DNA from 2 places in the Colwellia sp. BRX10-9 genome. Region 2 is predicted to be linked to the other one. Evidence: riboswitches for the same ligand, from Rfam matches in the RefSeq annotation. Region 2 holds a riboswitch; the other holds the start of a gene.
The links. A riboswitch is a leader RNA that binds a small molecule or an ion and turns the genes downstream of it on or off. The one in region 2 is predicted to bind cobalamin.

Region 1 (8,009 bases), on a different contig from region 2:
AAAGTGACTTTAGTTTATTGATCCATAGTCCCAGTGGTACAGGTAAAGAACTCCTGGCAAAAGCCGTGCATTTAGCAAGTAAGCGTCATGATAAAAAATTTACGGCGATTAATTGTGCGGCAATACCTGAACAATTACTCGAGTCGGAGTTATTTGGACACTGTAAAGGTGCTTTTACTGGCGCAGATAAAAATCATCAAGGGCTTTTCCAATCAACCCATGGCGGTACGTTATTTCTTGATGAAGTCGGCGACATGCCGATGAGCTTTCAAGTTAAATTATTACGCGCCTTACAAGAAAAAGAAGTGCGCCCAGTCGGCAGTGCCCAGTCAGTAAAAGTCGATGTCCGTATTATTGCCGCTACCCATAAAAATTTACAACAAGCCATCATAGATAAAAGCTTTCGTGAAGATCTTTACTACCGCTTAAATGTTGTGGAACTCACTTTACCAGCCCTGTCTGAACGACGTGAAGATATTCCTTTGCTTGCCCAGCACTTTTTAACAGTCGCGATTAAAAGTACCAGTCATAAAATAAACGGCTTTAGCCAAGCCGCGATGGAGATTTTAATTAGGGCTGAATGGCCCGGTAATATTAGACAATTACAAAATGTTGTTGAGCAATGCGTCGCTTTATCTACCGAGCCATTAATTAGTGAGAGTTTAATTAATAATGCTTTACGTAATGAAAGTGCACAGCTGCCTTCTTTTCAAGAAGCGAGAGAGCAATTCGAGCGTGACTACTTAGCAAAATTACTAAAAACCACCGAAGGTAATGTTTCACAAGCCGCAAAAATAGCGCAGCGAAACCGAACAGAATTCTATAAATTATTGAAAAAACATCACTTAAATGCCGAATCATTTAGAGTAGATAACAACATGATTTCACAAGCATAGCCGAGCATAACTAAACGATGAAAAGCTTACACTTAACCAACTTTTTTCCTTATCAGCTGACGCAACTACAAGTAAAAGTGAGTGATAACATTGCTGACATTTACACAGGAAGATTTGAGCTTTCTCGTCAAGAATGGCGAGTGCTAGCCAGCTTAGGTAACGGAGAGTTATTATCCGCAAAGCAGATAGGTGAACAAACTAACTTAGAAAAAATGCCGGCGAGCCGGGCAATAACAAGGATGCAAGCTCAGGGATTATTGGTTAAAAACACAGATAAATCCGATAAACGCTCTTCGCTATTAAAACTAACCACGCAAGGTTTGGCGATATATCAACAGTTAATACCTATGGTGCTAGCTCGTGAGCAAGAACTATTATCGGTATTAAGTGCTGAAGAAAAAAATCAGCTAGCTAATATTATTGAAAAATTAACTTTAAAATCAGTGGATATAGCGAATCAATAACAATGACAATTGTCGCTGATAATGACTAGCCAAACTCACCATTAAACAGCCTAGGTGAAATTGGCAGACAATAAATACCTACCGTAGAGCTTAGGTTTTATCGGCTGTTATTGAACGACTCATTATTAATTAAAAAGAAGAAATTGCCGTCACTAAAGTGTCAGTAACTTCAAAAAATGCCTCACCAGATCATCGTTAATACCATCAGATAAAATAGTCTGGCAACAAAATTTTTCTGATAATACGACATGTTTTACCTCTGAACTCAAAGGGCTGGGTCAAAATATAGAGTAAATGACGTTGCGTTAAACCCGTCGAACGATTAAAGCTAACTAGCCATGAACTATAGATTTAATACTCTAACTGTTGACAAGCTATATTAATAGTCTCAAAATAACGACCATAATTGATTAGGTGCTCAATATTTATACTTTAACAAGGTATGAATTAGAGATAATCGGGAAGTTAGTACATGCTATGCATAATTCTAACGCTGCCCCCGCAACGGTAATACTTTACGCTATGTAAAGTTAAGCCCGGAGACCGGCCTAAATGATATCGAATGACTTGCAGTGCGGTGGGCGCTACGGAATTTAATGACATTAGCAATAGCTAGTTGTCATGATCCTTCCGTACCTCCCTCAAAATTTTTTGAGGTTATTATTTTTTCTTATTTACGAAATATCTTTGTTCCTTTACTCATAGCGATGCCTGTATTTGCGCAAGTAGAAGACGTGTCAACTGACGATATAGAAGTCATTGAAGTTGTTAATGATCAGTCATTTAATACACCTAATTATCAAGTATTACATCGCGAAAGCTTTATATACTCATCGCAAACGCTTGCCGATATTTTACAGTCGATAAATGGCATTCAAATTCGCCAAATAAGTGGAATTGGTAATCCTGTCTCTGTTTCAATTAGAGGGTCGAGTAGTAAGCAGGTCCAACTTTATATTGATGGTCAACTGATTAACGATAGCCAATTTGGTGGTTTTGATTTAAACCAGATACCCACAGAACAAATTGAAAGTATTGAAATCAGTAAAAATCAAGCGATTGGTACCGGCGCTACCCCTATAGGTGGTGTTATTCGCATTAACACTTACAACCCCACTGAAGACTCCAGTAAATTAACCTTGGCCACCGGCTCATTTGGCTATCAAGAAGTTAATGCGCTTTATAATAAAGCATTTAAAACTCACAGTCTGTCTTTTGGTGGTCATTATATTAACAGTGACAACGATTACGATTTTATCGTTCCAGCGGGCTTTAGTAGTAGTGATACGTCTGACAGACAAGCATTAAGAAATAATGAATTTACAAAGAAGTCTTTTTTTATAAACGACATATTCCAATTTAATCAACATCAGATCAGGGTCAATGTACAATATAACGATCAAGAAAAAGCCCTGCCTAATTACCAAAACAACTCCCCTGAAAACAATTCGACGTTAAACTCTGACAACTTACGCTATAGCTATCAACATCAATGGTTAAGCAAATCCCCTTGGCTAAATTCAATTGAATTTGAAGCCTACGCTGAAAATAAAGATGAGCGTTATATTTCAAGTCCCGACTCGATAAAACTTGATATCAATGATTATGAAACAACAAAAAAACATATCGGCTTTAAACCTTACCTTACATGGAACGAGTTTAATCTAGTGCCATTTGTCAGTTTTAATAAACAAAATTTCAGCTCTGTTAGCGAACACAACGGAAAACCAACACAATGTAATGGTATAGCGTCATGTGATATTTCAGCAAAACAAGAACAACTCAACATAGGCTCTCGCATTGAATGGCAACCCGAGTCACTCCCCATAGAAGTGTATGCATTGTTGAGTAACCTACAAGAGAAAAATTCAAACATAGCGATTAATCAATCCAGTGCAGCTAAGTTTGTAGCCAATGATAATTATCAAACAACTGAAGTCGGGTTAAGCTTTAAGCAAGGTAATTTAAAAGTTACCAGTAACTTAAGTAATGGTGTGAGAACACCGACATTATACGAATTATTTGGTGATAGAGGCTCCTTTAAGGGTAATGATAATTTATTGCCAGAAGAAGCAAAAACACTCTCAATGGGTGGGCAGTACCTTTACAAAAGTCTGTCTATATCTTCATCTATTTACCAACAAAAATTAGAAAATTCAATTGTCGCCATTTTTAACTCAAGTAATGTCGGTAGCTATAGAAATGTCAGTAATGCAGACTTGTTAGGCATTGAAATTCAAACAAATTATCAATTATTAACACAATTATCTTTCGCACTACAAGCCAATATTATAGACAGTGAAACCACATCAAAATTTGTCGCATTTAATAAGAAGAAACTACCTGGTATATATCATCAACAGTACAGCGTAGCGTTGAAATACAAGGTAAATTCCGCATGGAATATGTCATTTAAAGTAAGTAAAGATAAAGACTTGTACTTCAATCTCATTAACAGAATTGAAAATAATAACGGTCATGTAGGTAATGGTAATCCAGCCAACCGCACCGTATCAGATTTTTCAGTCAACTGGAAAAAAGGCAAACATAGAATATCTTTTGCCGCCAATAATTTATTTAACGATAAATACCAAGATCTTGCGAATAGAACATCGCAGGGTCGCAGCTTAAAAATAAAATACACAATTAAGGGATTTTAAATGTTAACTAGCTTTAAAAAACACATATTACCATTAAGTTTAGTACTGAGCACTGTTGCTCTTGCAGGCTGTGGCGGAAGTTCAAAAAGTAATGTCGCACCAATAGTTACCGGCGCAAGTAGCCCAACGATAGAAGAAAACAGAACATCAGTTGGCACCTATAATGCTACTGATGCCGATGGCGACGCTATCGTACTTTCACTTACGGGTAATTCAAGTGGTTTATTTAGCATCACACAAAGTGGTGAATTAAGCTTTATAGAGGCTCCTGATTTTGACAGCGGTGAAGTCGGTCCTTTCGCTGTCACAATTGTTGCAACGGATGACAGTAAAAAGAACTTAACCGGTGAATTGGCTATTCAAGTGAGTGTCGGTGATGTGAAAGACACACCATCATTCGCGGTTGTTCAAACAGTTGCACCTGATTTTTCAGGCTCTGAAGTTGTGACCTTAGACCCAATTACAGAGCAAGTCACCAAAGGCTATTATATTAAAGATGCCTCTGACTATACTGTTCGTAGCTACAATAAAGACGTTTTTCACATTGGCCGTTATAACATTGATTCTATTTCAAAATATAATGCTGATGCCCTTGATACAGAAGTTTGGTCATATACAACCCAAGATACCGGCGATTCAAATACTCGTAATCCCTATGACTTAGTGTCGGTCAATGAAAGCAAAGCTTATCTTTTACGTTACGGTTCAGACAAAGTTTGGATTGTTAATCCTCAGGCAACACAATTTGAAGATTTCAAATTAGGTCAATTAGATCTATCTAGCTACATCGCTGATAACAATAGTAATGGCACACCAAACCCTGCCTCTGCGACAATTGCTGACGGTAAACTGTTTATTGCTATGCAACGTTTATCAGACTCTTTTTCACCAAACACAGCTTATGTAGCCGTTTTTGATACAGCGACAGACCAAGAGATTGAAACAAATGCTGATGAAAATGATAATCTTAAAGGTATTCCGCTTCAAGGCTTAAACCCACTGGGTCATAGTATAGTGAGTCAAGGCGATACGGTATATGTTACAACACGTAACTCATATAGCAGTACTGACTTAACCTCTAGTCGCATCGAAGCGATAGCGACAAGTGATTATAACTTGAGCAGTGTTTTGTCTGCTGCAGATATTGAAAATAATACCGGTGCTTTTATTGGTTCAAGTGTCGTTGTATCCGAAACAAAAGGCTATTTTGTTGCCAGTGAAACATTTTTTACGCCAAGTTATTATGAGCTTTCAACGGTATATACCTTTAACCCGACAACGGGTGTTATTGCTAATGAAAAGGTAGCGGCTACGGGCACCGAACAAATTAGCTATATTGCTTTAGATGCTGCCAACTTTCTTTGGCTTAGCGTAAGCAATCCAGAGAAGCCAGGCGTTGATGTTATAAATACTGAAACTAACCTTAAAGCATTTCCAAGACTTGCAACAGAATTAAACCCATCTGCAATTGCCTTTATTGAATAAGATTCTCTTAAAGGTAAGACATTAAGAAATAATTTGATTTAGGGCACATATTTATGTGCCCTTTTTTATTTTTTCTCAGTGCTATATTAAGTTTAGTTAACGCACAATATTAAAGGGTTTAATTGCATTCATCTGTCTGAGTTCGAGAACGGCCTTATTGGACGTCATATCAAGTGTCACTTGCTGTTAGCCGGCCAATAACTTGTTGAATCTTATATCATAGCAATTACGTCTGCAGAACTAATGTAGTAGCTAAACTCAGCAGGTATTTTTTGTTATATCACTTTGCTATTTAAGATGAATAACCTGCGGTGATATGACTCGTAGCTCGATGTAATATGAGAAGTCTAATTCATCAAGACTTTATCGTGTAATGACAACATATTAGACTTAAATTAAGCTCAATAAAAAGCATTACTTCCCGTGGTAATTACCATTGCTGGGGCTGCGCAAAATTATCATCGGCTTAACCTTTAATTTACTGAGCTGATAGATAAATCATCAATCAGCTCAGTAAATTGAACCGCTATCTTTGCTGATCAATTTTTTCACACATATCTGCAACACCACTTAACATTCTGGTACTGAATCTATGTAATAAATCTGCATCAACGTGAATAAACTTATTGTTTTTCACCGCGGGTATTTCTGGCCATTTTTGCCAGTCAATAATGGGTTGTGGTTTATCGGAGTTTTCATCCGGTAAAATCATTAAGTGCGGCTGGGCAACAATAACGTTTTCCGTGCTTATCTTTGGATAAGGCGTCGGGTTATCCTTAAAAACGTTCACTCCCTGGCACACTTCAATTAACTGATTTATCCAAGTTGTGCCATTAATGGTCATCATTGGCTCTGACCACAGTTGATAAAAAACAGGGATGGCTTGCTTAGTTTTATTATCGAGCCGTAATTTTTTTAAACGTTGTTCATAAGCTAACGCGACATTTTCTGCTTGCTGTTGATGTCCGGTTAAACCGCCAAAATAACGTAATTCAGTGGCAACATCCGCAATATCTACTGGATTACTAAAAACAATTTTTAGTCCTAAGCGTTTCATTTTATCAATGTCACTTTGCGAGTTGCCTGACTTCCAAACAATAACTAAATCAGGATTCAATGCCAATAATTTTTCTATTTGCATGCCGTGATAGCTGCCAACACGCGGAATATCTAGCGCCGCTTTAGGGTAATCGGAATAGGCAACCGCACCGACTATTTTATCGCCAGCACCAATATCAAATAACATTTCAACAATATGTGGCGCTAAGGCAACGATGCGCTTTGCCGATTGCTCAGCAAAACTTTTACTGGGTATGACTATCAGCAATAAGCTTATTACGGCGAAGGATATAAATCTTTTTGTCATTTTATTAAGCCTTTTACTTTTTAAGAGGCGCTTTTCAAGCACTAGGGTGTGGTCGTTTTGCTGTTGTTAATAATATCTTCAATCGCTGATATTTTTAGGTATTGCTGGCAAACATTAGCCAAACGTTCAAGCTGTTGCTCTCGGTGTTCATCAAGATTAATCGTCCGCTGGATGTCATTGTTACTGTCTAACCAGTCAACTAATAATTGTGTCGCAGCCCCTTCATCAAAAATACCATGTAGGTAAGTACCCGCTATTTGATTATCATTTGAAACACAACCATCGCTGGTCTGATTGTCACTTTTATTGAACAACAGAGGCACAGGCGTTTTATTATCAATAGCCGTCATGGTAGAAACACCACAATGAATTTCATAACCTTTGACCTGACAACTTTTACTGCCCAAGGTCATAGTGGCAGAGACTTGTGCTAATTTTTTTTCTGCGGTTAATTCAGTAGTAAGTTCGAGTAAACCTAAACCCGTTATCGCCTCAATCGTTGACTCAATACCTTCAGGATCGCTGATAGTTTGCCCAAGCATTTGATAGCCACCGCAAATACCAAACACTTTACCACCGTAGCGCAAATGACGTTCTATATCACTTTGCCAATCTTGTTCTTTAAGAAATTGCAGATCAAAAATAACATTTTTACTGCCGGGTAAAATCACTAAGTCACAATTGTTTATCCGCTCGCCCATTTTGACATAACGTAAATTTATTTCAGGGTTTAAACGTAACGTATCAAAGTCGGTATGGTTACTTATGTGCGGTAATAACGGTACAACAATATTTATTTTGGCTTGTTCAACCTTGTTTTCAATCGCAACGGCATCTTCGGCGTCAAGTGCTAAGTCGTGTAAATAAGGTAATACCCCTAATACTGGCTTACCCGTTTTCTCTTCTAACCAATCAAGTCCAGACGTTAATAAGTTAATGTCTCCACGAAAGCGATTAATTATAAAACCTTTCACGCGGTTTTGCTCTGAAGATGATAATAGCTCGAGTGTCCCCACTAAGTGAGCAAAAACACCCCCCCGATCGATATCAGCAACGAGGATCACAGGACAATCTACCGCTTCGGCATAGCCCATATTAGCAATATCATTAGCGCGTAAATTTATCTCTGCGGGGCTAC
Region 2 (8,009 bases):
AGTAAAAGTGATCTGAAGAGATCAATCTCAGACATTATGCGTGTAACACATGAAAGCTCGATTTTAGGTTGTCATTTCGCCATGCTGATACTGAAATAAATTCAGCATGACGTAGTTGGTATCAACATGACGTAGTTGTTATCAACATGACGTAGTTGTTATCAGCATGACGTAGTTGGTATCAACATAACGTAGTTGGTATCAATATGGCTGAGTTATTACCAATCAATACCTTTTTGTGCTTTTATATTATTATCAAAAGCATGTTTAATCGATTGCACTTCACTTACTGTATCAGCTAATTCTAAGAGTGAACGGTGTGCGCCACGGCCTGTGGCTATTACATGTTGCATCGGCGGGCGATTAGCGATGGCGTCTAGTACTTCATCAAGATCAAGGTATTTAAACGACAGCATGTAAGTCAGTTCATCAAGTAGCACAACATCAACGGTTTCGTCAGCTAATAGTTTCTTTGCTTCTTTCCAAACAAGTTGAGCAGCGGCAATATCGGTTGATTTATCTTGTGTATTCCAAGTAAACCCTGTTGCCATCACGTGAAAAGGTACGCCGAGCTTTTCTAGGACATTTCTTTCGCCACAAGCCCAAGTGCCTTTTATAAACTGAATGGCTGCTGCGTTTAGACCGTGTCCTACTGCGCGAGTTAGCGTGCCAAATCCTGATGTTGACTTACCCTTACCGTTACCTGTAATTACAATTAATATACCGCGTTCATCAGTGGCAGCATCAACTCTTGCATCAACTTTGTCTTTTACTTTTTGCATGCGTGCTTGGTGTTTTTCACTTTTTTGTGTTTCGTCAACCATGAGTATTCCTATGGGTAATTATAGTTTTTTTAAAGAGGAGAAAAGGCAAGGCTAACGTTAAGGGGGGCCCTTAAAAAATAGCAATTTACCGTGTATTCCCGCACGATTTTATTGATGTTAATGGTGGTGATTTTATTGTGGATAGGTATGCTGACTCATTGGCAACTCTTAAGTCACTACAATTTACAGTTGCGGGAACAGTCAAGGTTTCTCACCTTATTCCCTAAACACATTTACGTTGCGTTAGTTTACGAGATTTATAATTATTTACAATATCTAGCGGTATTAAACATCATTGATTTTATGTTTTTGATAAATAGAATCTAAGGCCGGGTATTTTCAGTAATAAAAAAGCCAACAATAGTTGTTGGCTTTTTAGTGTTTTTCTAATAATAACGTTATTTAATTAAGCCATTGGCTTACCAAATTTTTACACGTTTCTCAGGGGCGATATACATAGCATCACCTTCTTTAACGTTAAACGCTTTGTAGAATTCAGGCATGTTAGATAAAGAGCCTAATGCACGGAACTCACCAGGTGAATGAGGGTCAGTTGCTACTTGATTACGTAATGATTTCTCAACCTTTTTTCCACGCCATACTTGAGCAAAGCCCATGAAGAAACGTTGATCGCCAGTTAGTCCGTCAATTACCGGTGCTTCTTTACCATTTAATGAAGCAATATAAGCTTTATACGCGATAGTTACCCCTGATAAATCACCAATATTCTCGCCCAGTGTTAAAGAACCGTTTACATTTAAGTCTTCAAATACTGAATAGCCATCGTATTGTTTTACCAAGTCATCGGTGCGAACTTTAAAGGCTGCTAAATCTGCTTCAGTCCACCAGTTACGCATGTTACCGTCGCCATCATACTTACTCCCTTGGTCGTCAAATCCGTGACCCATTTCATGACCGATAACCGCGCCAATACCGCCATAGTTAACCGCATCGTCAGCGGCTAAGTTGAAAAATGGTGGTTGTAATATGGCTGCAGGGAAAACAATTTCATTCTTAGTTGGATTGTAATAAGCATTAACAGTTTGCGGCGTCATGCCCCATTCTTGCTTATCAATTGGACCACCTAACTTAGCGACTTCTTTTTGATGAGAAACACTACCAGAACGCATTTTATTGCCAACTAAGTCATCACCTTTAATAACAAGTGCGGAGTAATCTTCCCACTTATTTGGGTAACCAATTTTAGGATCAAAGCTTGCTAGTTTTACATGGGCAGCTTTTTTAGTTGAATCAGACATCCACTCTAGTTCATCAATACTTGCACCATATGCTCCGCGTAAGTTTTCAACAAGTTGTGTCATTCGGGTTTTAGCTTCAGGCTTAAAGTGACGGCTCACATAAACTTTACCAATAACCTCACCTAAATTGCTGTTAACTACGCCAACACCACGCTTCCACATTGGACGTTGTTCTTTTTGTCCTCTTAACTGCTGAGAATAAAAGTCAAAATTTTCATTATCTAAATCAGCGGTTAAAGAACCAGCAAAGTTACTTAAGGTATGGAAAGTTAAGTAAGTTTGCCAATCAGCTAATGAGGTTGCTGCAAATATTTCGCCAAAACCTTTAACAAATGAAGGTTGGTTAATAATGATGTCTTTTTGGGCTGATACGCCTTGAGCAGCAAGGTAAGCATTCCAGTTAAATGCATCAGTAACTGTGTTTAAGTCAGCGACATCGAATTTATTGTAAGTTTTACTGCTGTCACGAGTTTCAACTTTTGTCCAATGAAAACCTGCTAATTTAGTTTCAATTGCCATGACCGTTTGCGCAGCAGCTTTACCGTTTTTCAAACCAGCTAAGTTGAACATATTTTCAATATGAGCAACATAACCTTTACGTAATGCGGCAAAACGTTCGGTTTCATCAAAGTAGTAATCTCTGTCGGGTAAGCCTAAACCTGTTTGCCAAATATGAGTGGCATAGCGAGTTGAGTCTTTACCGTCAACGCTGATATAAAACGCTAATGGGCTACCTACACCATTTTTTTGATTTTCACCAAAAAATGTCGCAAGTTCATTCTTGTCTTTTAAACCATTGATGCTATCAAATAATGGTTGGATAGGAGCCGTACCTGCAGTATTACGTGCATCCATGTTCATATATGAACGGAATAAGTCAGCTACTTTTTGCTCGTCGCTGCCCATTTTTAAATTTTCTGTTGCTGCTAATTCTTCAATGATTACTTTTACATTGTCATCAGCTTCGTCACGTAAGTCATAAAAGGCACCAATTGACGTTTTATCTCCAGGGATTTCATTAGCGTTCAACCAAGCACCGTTTACATAACGATAAAAGTTGTCTTGTGGACGAACGGATAAGTCCATTGTTGCTTTGTCGATACCTGAAGCTAATGCAGTTTTTTGCATGATAGGCATTTCTTGCTTAGTTGTCTCAGTGCTTTCTGGATTGTCGTTGCAAGCGGCAAGCAACAATAACGAAGAACAGACTGCACCTGTTATTATTTTTTTCATGGTAATCTCATTATTATTAAGTAAAGAATATGGTTATAAAATGGTAAACGCATTGATACTAAAGGGTTACAGGGCTTTTTACTAGATTTGGACATGAATTTTTACATAATGTATCAGCAGTGCCGTATTTTATTTTGTACATTAAGCCTGATGATTTTTTTATTTTTTTATTTAACTAATTGAAAGTAATCGTAATATTTTTTACTTTGATTTTTATCAATATTAATTGTTGGCTTTTTTGCTGCCAAATAAAACATTGACTGTGCTATGCTGTGGCTACTTATAGAGTAATAGTTCTCTTACTGAATAACATAAGATGAAGTTTAATTAATGTTTCAACCCGTCAGTTTTTTCATTGGGCTACGCTATAGTCGTAGCCGTAAAAGTTCTGGATTTGTATCCTTTATCACTTTTTTCTCCATTGTCGGTATCGTCCTGGGTGTCGCATCATTGATCACCGTTGTTTCCGTTATGGACGGTTTAGAAGGTGAACAAAAACGGAGAATATTGGGTCTAGTTCCCCATATTGTCGTCGCCAATCAACCTCAGCAAAACAAAAACAATGCTTTACCTACATGGCAAATCCTACGTGAACAATTATTACTTACGCCTAAAGTTAAAGAAGTTACTCCTTTGTTGGAAAGTGAAGCACTCATACAAGCTAATTCTGGCGCATTACGCGGTGTACTCATTCAAGGAATCATGCCTGAATTCGAGCAGCACAATATTGTTAACAACTCTATGGTATCAGGACATTTAGATAATCTATCGACACAGAGCTTTGCCATTGTTATCGGACAGTCGTTAGCAAGGCAACTTGATGTCGATTTGGGTGATAAAATACGTTTAACACTGCCTAATAAAACCGTATTTACCCCAATGGGGAGAATTCCGGTGCAACGCACTTTTACCATCGCTGGTATTTTTAGTGTTGGCTCACAAGTTGATGAAGGACTGGTCTATATTCACAGTAAAGATGGCGCAAAACTTCATCGACAAAGAGGTGATGGCGTTGAAAAACTTCGTTTGTATCTTGATGATGCTTTTGCTGCTGAGCAAGTGGTCAAACGTTTAAAACAACAATATCCACAGTATGATTTTACGACATGGCGCGATACTCAAGGCGCTTTATTTTCTGCTGTGCGCATGGAGAAAAATATGATGTGGTTGATGTTGAGCTTAATTATTGCCGTTGCCGCGTTTAATATTGTTTCCGCTTTAGTGATGGTTGTTATCGAAAAAAAGGGTGAAATTAGTATTTTACAAACACTTGGGCTAGATCGTCTTGGCGTGGTAAAAATATTTATTACTCAAGGTTTAGTTAATGGTTTTTGGGGCGTCACTATCGGTACTGTGGTTGGCGCCATACTAACCTTAAATTTAAACACTATATTTACCCTTCTCGGTGTTAATTTATTGGGAGCAGGGCAGTCTTTGCCCGTCGAACTATCAGTGAACAATGTGTTTAGTATTGTTTTATCAGCGTTAGCGATGAGTTTTATTGCTACATTATATCCCGCTTATCAGGCTTCTTTAACAGAGCCTGCCGAGGTTTTACGAAATGAGTAAAGGTTTACTTTGTCAGCAATTATCAAAGTCATATTATCAAGGTAGCATTGAAACCAAAGTCTTAGACGGGCTTGATTTGTCAGTAGATGCGGGTGAACTTGTTGCTATAGTGGGCAGCTCTGGTTGTGGTAAAAGTACTTTTTTACATATAGCTGGAGCACTCGATTCTCCATCTTCAGGGCAGGTCTTTATTAGCGGTGTTGATATCCACCAGTTATCTGACAAGCAACGTGCTAAATTTCGCAATAAACATATTGGTTTTATTTATCAATTCCATCATTTAATGATGGAGTTTTCAGCACAAGAAAACGTGGCAATGCCTTTACTGATTCGCGGGGATTCACCTAAATCGGCCCTAGCTGCCGCACAAGAAATGCTCACACAGGTTGGGTTAAGTCACCGCTTTGAGCACCGGCCCTCCGCGCTTTCTGGTGGTGAGCGTCAACGTGTCGCTATTGCTCGGGCATTAGTGACTAAACCTTCATTAATATTAGCTGATGAACCAACAGGTAATTTAGACTTTGATACCGCAGAGCAAATATATCAGTTATTACGTGACCTTAATAAAACGGTAAACACCAGTTTTGTTATTGTTACCCATGACTTAATACTTGCTGCCAGAATGGATCGTCAACTACGTTTATCGCACGGCCGGTTAGCGCCCCTTGAAAGTTAAGGCTTTTAAATGACCAAATCATTAAGTTTATTTTTAGGTTTACGTTATGTGCGTAGCCGAAACGGTAATGGCTTCTCTTCGTTTATTTCAGCATCTTCCACTATCGGTATTGCGCTTGGTGTAATGGTATTGATTATAGTGCTCTCAGCAATGAACGGTTTCGAGCGAGCATTAGCGCAACATTTGCTGTCGGTTATTCCTCACGGTGAGCTAATTGCTATTAATACGCCGATAGATAACTGGCAAAAACACGTGGCGAAAGCACAACAACATCCACAAGTGATAGCCGCTGCACCTGTGATTAAACTTACCGGTATGATGCAACATGGCAGTGAACTCAAAGCCGTTGCTGTGCGTGGTGTCGATGTAAAGTTAGAACAGCAAGTTTCTACCATTGCCGATTATATGATTGCCGGCAGCTGGCAAGCGATCGTTGATAATGAAAATACCGAAAACCCTACGGTTGGTGTTGTTATCGGTTCGGGAGTTGCAAAAAAATTACAACTTGAATTAGGCGACTCACTACAATTGTTACTATCGAGTGTTATTGCCCAAAAAAATAACCAGCAAGTGAGTGCTAAATTTCCTGTGCCGGTTAAGCACCAAGTAAAAGTTGTTGGCATTTTTAAATTTGGCGGTACGATTGACGAAAACTCTGTATATCTTTCACTTGAGCATGCCGAAAAAATGGTTAATCTCGCGAAGGGGCAAGTTCAGGGAATTCGCATAAAAGTAGCTGATGTTTTTCAAGCGCCCCAGGTAACACGTGATGTTGCTTATAGCTTTGATGATACTTATGTTGCCATTTATGATTGGACACGAAGTCACGGCCATATTTTTAATGATATACAACTTGTACGATTAGTGATGTTTATTGTCTTAATATTAGTCATAGCGGTAGCAAGTTTTAATATTGTTTCAACGCTTATTATGGCAGTCAATGAGAAAAAAGGTGATATCGCTATTTTAAAAACTATGGGAGCACCGGCGAGCGTTATAATGATGACCTTTATGTTTCAAGGACTGGTTAATGGAGTCGTGGGTTGTCTAGTGGGGACAGTGTTAGGTATTGTTATCTCATTAAATTTAACTGATATTGTTACTGCAGTAGAAACACTTCTTAACGTAAAAGTGTTATCAGGTGATATCTATTTTATCGACTTTCTTCCCACTCACTTAAGCCAAACTGATGTTGTAATCACTGTTTTTACGGCTTTACTGATGAGTTTACTGGCGACTATTTACCCCGCATGGCAAGCAACTAATGTTGAGCCAGCGCAGGTGTTAGGACAAATGTAGCGGGTTTCGCTTTTACATTATTAACAGATGATTTTTATCACCAACGCGAGACTAGAGCAGATTTTTACTTTCTACTTTCTACTTTTACGTTTATTCCATTGTTTGATAACAGAATATCGCCATAGGCCATGTATGGCAAAATAACCTATTAGCGAGAAAAGTACCGCTAGCACGCCACAGCCAAGTAAAAATGCTGGTCCAATAGTTGATAAACTATCAACCAGCCATTGCCAATTCGCTTCAAATACAAATTCTTTTTCAGATCGGCCTAGTAGCCAGATGCCAACCATATAACAGCCATAAAAAATTGCGGGTATTGTGAGCGGATTAGTTATCCAAACGAGTGCAACAGAAAGTGGCAAATTCGAATGTACTATAATAGCAACACCAGCAGCTAAAACCATTTGAAAAGGTACCGGGATAAAGGCAAAAAATAAACCTACGGCAAAAGCTTTTGCGACAGAATTACGGTTTAAATGCCATAAGTTGGGGTTATGCAATGACGCACCAAAAATTTTTAAATGTTTATTATTTTTTATGGTGTTGTGATCCGGCATATAACGCTTGAAGAGTTTTTTAGGCATATACTTACTTATATTATCTAGGCTTTATTTATCGATTAGACAGATACGGAAATTAATCACTATGGAACGGTGGCTATTTACATTTTTTATCGGTGCTATTTTGTCACTATTCTTACCGATAGTACCAGACATTTCGCAAGTTTATATTTGTTTTTGTTTTGCTGTCATTTTTTGTCTCATCAAAAGGTTACGGAGTTATAGTGGGCTCTTTTTTGGCTGTGCTTGGTTACTCTATGCTGGCTTCGTTTATCAAAATATATGGCAAGTTAATAGCCTAATTACAGATGATTTTTTCGGTACAACCTTAACGGTAAGAGGTGTTGTTGCTAATATTCCAAAGTCATTAACGCGTAAAACAAACAAGGATGAAAGGGTTAAACAAGTATCACGTTTTAATTTTGTTGTTGAAGAAGTCAATCAACAAAAACTTCAATCAAAGATAAATATTCGTCTGCGTTGGGATCATAAGTCTGTTAAACCGGATCACTTAAAAAAAGTTACTAAGATTAACCAAGGCCAGAAATGGCAACTTACGGTGCGAGTAAAACCTGCCCATGGTTTTGCA

Region 1: it holds a riboswitch for cobalamin, as region 2 does, so the genes downstream of both, H4J69_RS10460 (TonB-dependent receptor) here and cobO (cob(I)yrinic acid a,c-diamide adenosyltransferase) in region 2, are expected to answer to the same signal.

What each region holds. Positions count from the first base shown of each region.
Region 1 covers NZ_JACGVV010000015.1:25,502-33,510, reverse strand. Annotated here, with positions in the region: gene H4J69_RS10470 (sigma 54-interacting transcriptional regulator) at 1-896, shown strand, start outside; gene H4J69_RS10465 (MarR family winged helix-turn-helix transcriptional regulator) at 914-1,360, shown strand; cobalamin riboswitch at 1,756-1,927, shown strand; gene H4J69_RS10460 (TonB-dependent receptor) at 1,957-4,020, shown strand; gene H4J69_RS10455 (cadherin repeat domain-containing protein) at 4,021-5,505, shown strand; gene H4J69_RS10450 (cobalamin-binding protein) at 6,032-6,871, opposite strand; gene H4J69_RS10445 (cobyric acid synthase) at 6,913-8,009, opposite strand, start outside.
Region 2 covers NZ_JACGVV010000037.1:38-8,046, forward strand. Annotated here, with positions in the region: gene cobO (cob(I)yrinic acid a,c-diamide adenosyltransferase) at 219-824, opposite strand; cobalamin riboswitch at 947-1,091, opposite strand; gene H4J69_RS16825 (M13 family metallopeptidase) at 1,244-3,316, opposite strand; gene H4J69_RS16830 (lipoprotein-releasing ABC transporter permease subunit) at 3,647-4,885, shown strand; gene lolD (lipoprotein-releasing ABC transporter ATP-binding protein LolD) at 4,878-5,561, shown strand; gene lolE (lipoprotein-releasing ABC transporter permease subunit LolE) at 5,571-6,860, shown strand; gene H4J69_RS16845 (DUF2062 domain-containing protein) at 6,932-7,444, opposite strand; gene H4J69_RS16850 (DNA internalization-related competence protein ComEC/Rec2) at 7,506-8,009, shown strand, end outside.